DNA from 2 places in the Streptomyces sp. NPDC050988 genome. Region 1 is predicted to be linked to the other one. Evidence: riboswitches for the same ligand, from Rfam matches in the RefSeq annotation. Region 1 holds a riboswitch; the other holds the start of a gene.
The links. Region 1 has a riboswitch for cyclic di-AMP ahead of ACIBEI_RS10450 (C40 family peptidase). Riboswitches for the same ligand answer to the same signal wherever they lie in the genome.
Positions count from the first base shown of each region.

Region 1 (3,480 bases):
CCAGCACCACGAGCAACTCGCGCAGCTCCGCGTCCCGGACCTCGTAGGCGTCGAGCAGCAGCTCCACGTCCGCCGGCTTCACCCCGCTGTGGCCGGTCTCGATCCGGCTCACCTTCGACTGGTGCCAGCCGACGAGCCGGGCCGCCTCGCCACTCTTGAGGCCCGCACGGGCACGCAGGGCACGCAGTTCGGCACCGAGCTTCCGGCGGCGCACAGCGGGACCGTACTGCATGGCCGTCTCCTTCCGACCGTCGCGCCGGCGCTATATCGTCCGGCGTCACGCCGACCGTAGAGGACAAACCGGCCCCCCGCCCAAATACGGTCGGCCGTCGCAGAGTTCACCGCTTCGAGCGACAGATATATGCATATCTCGGTGGATCGGCACCGCGAACGCCGAGGTAGTGGCACTCTGGCGCAAGCACCAGTCCGGGACCGTACTCGAAGTCATCCGCTTCGTGTCGGACTCCGGTCCCGTGGGAAAGGGACGACCTCGCCATGGCAGACCACCAGGAAGCATCCGTCACTCTGCCGAGCGATCCCGCCTCGGTCTACGCCGCCCGCACATACGTCATGAACGTGCTGGCCGAATGGGGACTTCCATCCGACACGGAGGCGGCCGACACGGTCCGGCTCATCGTCTCGGAGCTCGCCACCAACGCCGTACAGCACACGTTCGGGCAGTCGCCCACCTTCACGGTGGACATCGAACTCGACCGCGACGAACAACTGCGCATCGGCGTGACCGACAGCCACCCGCGCTTCCCGAAACGTTTGCCCGCGGCCGTCCAGCAGGACAACGGCCGGGGCATGGTGATCGTCCGCTGGCTGACGGCCGAGTGCGGCGGCAAGCTGACGGTCCGGCCCACCAGAGAGGGCGGCAAGACGGTCTCGATCATGTTGCCCTGGACGGCGCCGGTGCAGCCCGTGACGGCGGACTGAGCGCCGTACCCGCGCCGTCGAGGTCGGTGCCGCGCTCGCCCTGCTCGGCGTCGGGCTCGTCCTCGTACCACCGGTGGCGCGAAGGTGCCCGCTAGTCCTCGTCGGCGGAGCCCTGCATCAGGTGGGGGATGAGCGCCCACAGCCCCGCGCAGACGACCAGGGTGGTCGCACCGGCCGCGATGCCGCCCGCCCGGCTCGTCGCCACGTCCACGACGAGCAGGACCGAACCGGAGAGGGCGAGCGCGAGCACTCCGAGCCCGATCTCGGCCAGATGCGAGGACGCCTTCACGACCTGAGGCTTGGCGCCCTGCTGGAAGAGCCGGCGATGCAGCGCGGCGGGGGCGGTGAAGAGGGCGGCTGTCAGTACGGAGAGCAGCAGCGTGACGACGTACGTGGTGCGCTGGAACAAGTCCAGGGAGGGGAAGCGCGGGGTGAACGCGAGGGTGAGCAGGAAGGCGAAGAGGATCTGCACCCCGGTCTGCGTGACCCGCAGTTCCTGGAGCAGTTCGTTGAAGTTGCGGTCGGCGCGCTCAAGCCGTGTCTCGTTGCGCTCCTCGTGGTGATGAAGGTCGCCCATAAGTGAAGGAGTAACCACTCTGCGGCGAATATCACGCACCGGGCCCCGGAAGGTGGCCGCGGCGATCACCGCGGCCACCTCCTGGGCGGGTCACCTGACCCGGCCGTACCAGACGCTCTTCGTCCAGATCTTCTGGAGCTTCACCACTTCCCCGGTCTTCGGGGAGTGCCAGATCCGTCCCTTCCCGGCGTAGATGCCGACGTGGTACACGTTCCGGCCCGAGTGGAAGAAGACCAGGTCTCCCTGCTTGCGGTTCGAAGCGGAGACATGGTTCGTCTTGTTGTACTGCGCGGCGGCCGTACGCGGCAGGGACTTGCCCGCCTTCTTGAACGAGTAGAGCGTGAGGCCGGAGCAGTCGAAGCGCTTGGGCCCCACGGCTCCGTACTTGTACGGGGAGCCCTTCTTCGAGGCTGCTACCTGGAGTGCCTTCGTCGCGGGTGTGGCCGCTTCCGCGCCGGACGTGAATCCGGGGGCCACGATGCCGCCGCCGACAGCGGCGATGGTGAGAGCCGATGCGGTACCGGCCCTGCTGAACAGCGACGGGACACGATTGAGCGCAGTCATGCGCAACCCTTCGTCAGCCGCCTGTGAAGGATGACCTGTCGGATTCGGGCTGGCGAAGTTGCCCGGCCGCTGACGCGGCTTCACCCCAAGGGCTGCTCGGCCCGGTCATGGCGTGACCGTTCCGGCGACCCGTCGTGCCTGGGTCCTCCACTCCTGCCGATCCACTTCTGTCGACCGGTCATCCGGGCGGCGGCAGGACTCGGCGTCCGCCCGGATCGCCCCGCCGCTTGTGGCGGGGGCTTGTCGTCGGAAGGGATCTTGACGCACGGATGTCCCAAAAGCCGAGCGGAATCGGCGATTTGTGGGCTTACTCACCACTCACCCGTTCGGGTGGACAGCCATTCCCACGGGAGGGCGTCGAGGGGGTCGACGACCCTCGTACCAGCACCGGAACGTCTTATTCCGTACGGAGGCTACGCGTGTTGCGCAACCTCCACGGGCCTGTAAAAGCAGCCCTGACTACGCTGTTCGGTGGTACACCTTTCGGTCCGTTTGAACCCTGAACCGGACGTTCCGTCAGATGCCTGCGTGACGCCGGGTCGGTGGCGGTACGTCAGCTGTCGGAGCGCGGCGGTAGCGCGATCCGGCCCGCTCGGCGCTCACCGTCGAGGACGCGCAGCGCCCGCGCCAGGGTCGGCGCGTGCACCTCGTGCTCGCCGCGTTGGTGCATCAGGGCCAGCGCGTCACGCAGCGCGGCAGCCTTGCCGACCAGGGCCTGGGCGGCCCGCAACCCCCGGTAGGTGTCCCCGGAGTGGGCCGGGTTGATCCGGCCGAGCAGGTCCACCACTTCGAGGTAACGGTCGATCAGCTCGGCCTCGGCACGCGTCAGGGCCGGCAGCGGCGGCAACTCGGGTGGGAGCATCGGCCGCTCACCTCGCGCCGGGTGCACTCTGGGTGGACTTCCGGCTCGCGACGATCCGGTCGACCAGTCCGTACTCCAGTGCCGCCTGCGCGTCCAGGATCTTGTCCCGCTCGATGTCCGCACCGATCCGCTCCCGGCTCTGGCCCGAATGACGGGCGAGCATCTCCTCCAACTGCTCACGGGTACGCATCAACTCGTCGGCCTGAATGGCCAGGTCGGACGCCTGTCCCTGGACGGGCTCGGAGAACGACGGCTGGTGGATCAGCACGCGGGCGCCCGGCAGCGCGTACCGCTTGCCCGGTGTGCCGGCCGCGAGCAGCACCGCCGCGGCCGACGCCGCCTGCCCCAGGCAGATGGTCTCCACCTCGCAGCTGACGAACTGCATCGTGTCGTAGACGGCCGTCATCGCGCTGAACGAGCCACCGGGCGAATTGATGTAGAGCGAGATGTCCCTGTCGGGCGCCTGGTACTCGAGGTGCATGAACTGGGCCATCACGTCGTTCGCCGACACATCGTCGATCGGCGTCCCGAGGAACAC
Region 1 covers NZ_JBITFQ010000003.1:490,385-493,864, reverse strand. Annotated here, with positions in the region: gene ACIBEI_RS10465 (helix-turn-helix domain-containing protein) at 1-232, opposite strand, end outside; gene ACIBEI_RS10460 (ATP-binding protein) at 496-939, shown strand; gene ACIBEI_RS10455 (DUF6328 family protein) at 1,031-1,516, opposite strand; gene ACIBEI_RS10450 (C40 family peptidase) at 1,607-2,080, opposite strand; cyclic di-AMP (ydaO/yuaA leader) riboswitch at 2,084-2,295, opposite strand; gene ACIBEI_RS10445 (hypothetical protein) at 2,634-2,942, opposite strand; gene ACIBEI_RS10440 (ATP-dependent Clp protease proteolytic subunit) at 2,950-3,480, opposite strand, start outside.

Region 2 (3,480 bases), on a different contig from region 1:
CCGACGCCGCCGAGCGGCACGAAGGGCGCGCGGGTGCCGCGTCCGTGGGACGGGGCGGGGCACCGGGAGATGGGACCCGGCGGCGGGCGACGGGCCGGTTGACCGGGGGCGGGGGAGCGGGCAGGGCATGGCCAACTGTTCGCCTTCGCCTGCGATTTGCCTCCGATCGGCCGACGGATGGTGCCTGTGACGACCTCTGTGCCTGACGAGATACCGGACGACGTCCGGTTCCCGTCGAGTCGTTGGGGCGTTCGATCCGTATTCTCTGATCATGGCCGCACCGATCGCATATTCACTCATCGCCACTGACCTGGACGGGACGTTGTTGCGAGGCGACGACACCCTTTCGGACAGGTCACGCGCCGCGCTGGCGATGGCAATCGGGAGAGGTGCCAGGCACCTCGTGGTGACGGGGCGCCCGGCACCTCGCGTACGCCCCCTGCTGGACGAACTGGGCAGCCGGGGACTGGCGGTGTGCGGTCAGGGGGCGCAGTTGTACGACGCAGGCGCCGAGCGCATGGTGTGGTCGGTCACCCTCGACCGTGAGCTGGCCGAGACGGCGCTCGGCAAGATCGAGGCAGAGGTCGGGGACCTGTACGCCGCGGTCGACCAGGACGGGGTCGACGGCCTCACGCTCATCGAGCCGGGGTACGAGATGCCGCACCCGACGCTCCCCGCGGTACGGGTCCTGCGCCGCGACGACCTCTGGACGGAACCCATCAGCAAGGTGCTGTTGCGCCATCCCCTGCTGTCCGACGACGAGTTGGCGTCCGCGGCCCGCGGAGCGGTCGGTTCCCTCGCCACGGTCACGATGTCCGGCCCCGGCACAGTCGAACTCCAGCCATGTGGAGTGACCAAGGCGACGGGTCTCGCCCTGGCGGCCGAACACCTCGGCCTCACTCCCGCCACCACGATCGCTTTCGGTGACATGCCCAACGACATTCCGATGTTCGACTGGGCGGCCCACGGCGTCGCGATGGCCAACGCCCACCCCGAACTCCAGGCGGTGGCCGACGAGGTGACCCTCTCGAACGAGGAGGACGGCATCGCGGTGGTACTGGAACGGCTCTTCGGCTCGCGGTCCTAGTTCTGCGTCAGGGGTCTGCGTCAGGAGAAAGCCGGGCGTGCCCGCGGAGAGGTCGGTCTCCCTCGCCGCGGGCACACCCGGCACCGTTTCCCTGGCCACGGGCACGCCCGGCACCGGTCGGCCCGATACCGCCCCGGTACCGGCCCGAAACCGGCCCGCTCAGTAGGCCCCGAAGACGTTGTCGATCGAGCCGTACCTCGCGGCGGCGTAGTTGCACGCCGCCGTGATGTTGGCGACCGGGTCGAAGGGGTCCATCGAGGTGCCGGCCACGTGGTAGGCGTTGAAGGTCGGGTCGATGGTCTGGAGGAGCCCCTTCGACGGCGTACCCGCGGCCGCGTTGGAGTCCCAGTTGTTCATGGCCCGCGGGTTGCCCGACGACTCGCGCATGATGTTGCGGTAGATGCCGTCGTACGACCCCGGGATGCCCTGCTGGGCCATGATGTCCAGCGACTCCCTGATCCAGCCGTCGAGGTCGTTCGTGTACGTCTTCGCGGCGGCGGGGGTGACGGCGGACGCGGTGGACGCCTTGGTGGCAGTGGCCGTCTTTGCCGAGCTCTGGGCGTTTTTCGTGCCGACCGTCAGCTTGAGGCCTGGGCGGATGACCGCCGGGTCGTCGCCGATGACCGCGCGGTTGGCCTTGTACAGGTTCTGCCAGCCGCCGCTCGTGGAGTGCTTCTTGGCGATCTTGGTCAGGGTGTCGCCCGCGACCACCTTGTAGGTGATGAGCGAGACCTGCGGGACCGCGGCTGGTGCGACCTGGGCGGCCTGCGTCGGCTGTGCGGCGTGGGCGCCGGTCGCGCCCACGATGGGGAGCGCGAGCGCGGCTCCGCCGGTTCCCGCGGCGACGATGCCGCGCGTGAGGGTGTTCATTCTGGTGCGGCGGTGCTTGCCTCGTGCGGCCATGGCGCGTTTCCTCTCCGACGCCTGCGAGGTGAGCTGTCGGGTTCGGGCGGGAGTTGCCCGGCCGCATGGTGCACGCGGCTTCACCCCGAGCCGTTCCGGAATCCGGACCGGCGGCCTACCTGGGTCCCCCGCTCCTGCCGTACGCGAGTGAATGGGTGGTTGGGATCTCCGGGCGGCGGCAGGATTAGGCGGTCCATCCGGAGTGACGTGAACGTATGCGAGAGCACATGCCGTGAACAAGCCCAGAATTCACATGGAGATGCCATTTGCCTGTTCGGGGCAGATGGTAATTCTTGATCCATTCGGAAGGTGAAGTTCAACTTGCTTTGAGCAAAGGTGAATCGACCGGCTCCGCAAAGCGGCCGTCCCGAGCGGACGTGACCCAATTCACGTGCACAGGTGGGGAATTAGGTGCGCCACGTGCCTAATACGGGCAAGTCGGGCGGAGTCGGGATGTCCGCCCAGTCGGCATAAGGGACTACTTGTCCAGAAACGTTCTCTCTGCTCTTCGAGGTGCCGGAGAGTTCAGCCTTCTGGGTTCCAGAGAGTGAGTACGTCACGCAGTTTCTGCCGGTGGCTGTCGATCCAGTTCCGGGGAAGATCGACGGGAACGCACACCGGGGCCATGGAAATCGTGTCGTCCTCCACGATCACCTTGTGGCAATCCCGTTCTCCCGTGAGCCGAATGGGAATCGACGGGTCCTCGCTCCACCGTCATCAGCGGGTGCCGGCCGAGGACCGTGATCCTGACCGAATTGCCCTCCTCGTCGGCGAGGAGCGCGAGGTCCGTCGGGCCGGTGCGGTGGTCGGCCGGGAGGTCGGCGTCGCAGAGGGCACAGACGAAATGGGCGTCCTGTACGGAGTTCCACTCGGCGCAGGACGCGCAGCGGCGGTAGGTGACGGGTTGCTCGCGTACGTGACCGCCCGGCCGGACGAGGTCCTCGCGAAGCCCAACTTCCCGGCGGCGCGCACCGGTTTCCCGTCCGCGCAGGCCACGTGCTCGGAGCGGCGTGGGGCCAGGCGCAGGGTCACGGAGGCGTCGACGACGAAGGTGAACGGCTCGTCGAGTTCGTCGGCGGGGCTGGCGGACAGGAAGGCGTCGAGGTCGGCCCGGGTCCGGATCCGGGTGCCGCCCGCGCCGGGCCGGACGGCCTCCCTTATGTCTTCGGGCCCCACATAGACGTACGCGGTCATGGGGCCCGCACACGCGTTCTCGGTCATTCGGGGAGCGTACGAGTTCACCCCGCGGTCCGCGGAATCCTTTTCTCCCAGGTGCGGTGGAACACCACCTCGTCACCGTCCTTGCAGATCACCTCGTTCGAGGTGATGAAGTCCGCCTCGTCGCAGGTGGTTTCGGAGTGCGCCTCGACGCTCGCGTCCCACGGCAGGTCCGGCCGGTGCAGCCGGACGAACCAGTCCGAGCGGGCCCGGGCCGACAGTGGGTCCGACTCGACGATCGTGTACGTGTCCAGGGCCTCCTCGGTGAATTC
Region 2 covers NZ_JBITFQ010000041.1:33,819-37,298, forward strand. Annotated here, with positions in the region: gene ACIBEI_RS45060 (HAD family hydrolase) at 272-1,087, shown strand; gene ACIBEI_RS45065 (transglycosylase SLT domain-containing protein) at 1,247-1,990, opposite strand; cyclic di-AMP (ydaO/yuaA leader) riboswitch at 1,994-2,158, opposite strand; gene ACIBEI_RS45070 (DUF5959 family protein) at 2,516-2,644, opposite strand; gene ACIBEI_RS45075 (hypothetical protein) at 2,667-3,170, shown strand; gene ACIBEI_RS45080 (CocE/NonD family hydrolase) at 3,229-3,480, opposite strand, start outside.
Region 2: another riboswitch for cyclic di-AMP. It lies ahead of ACIBEI_RS45065 (transglycosylase SLT domain-containing protein); the one in region 1 lies ahead of ACIBEI_RS10450 (C40 family peptidase).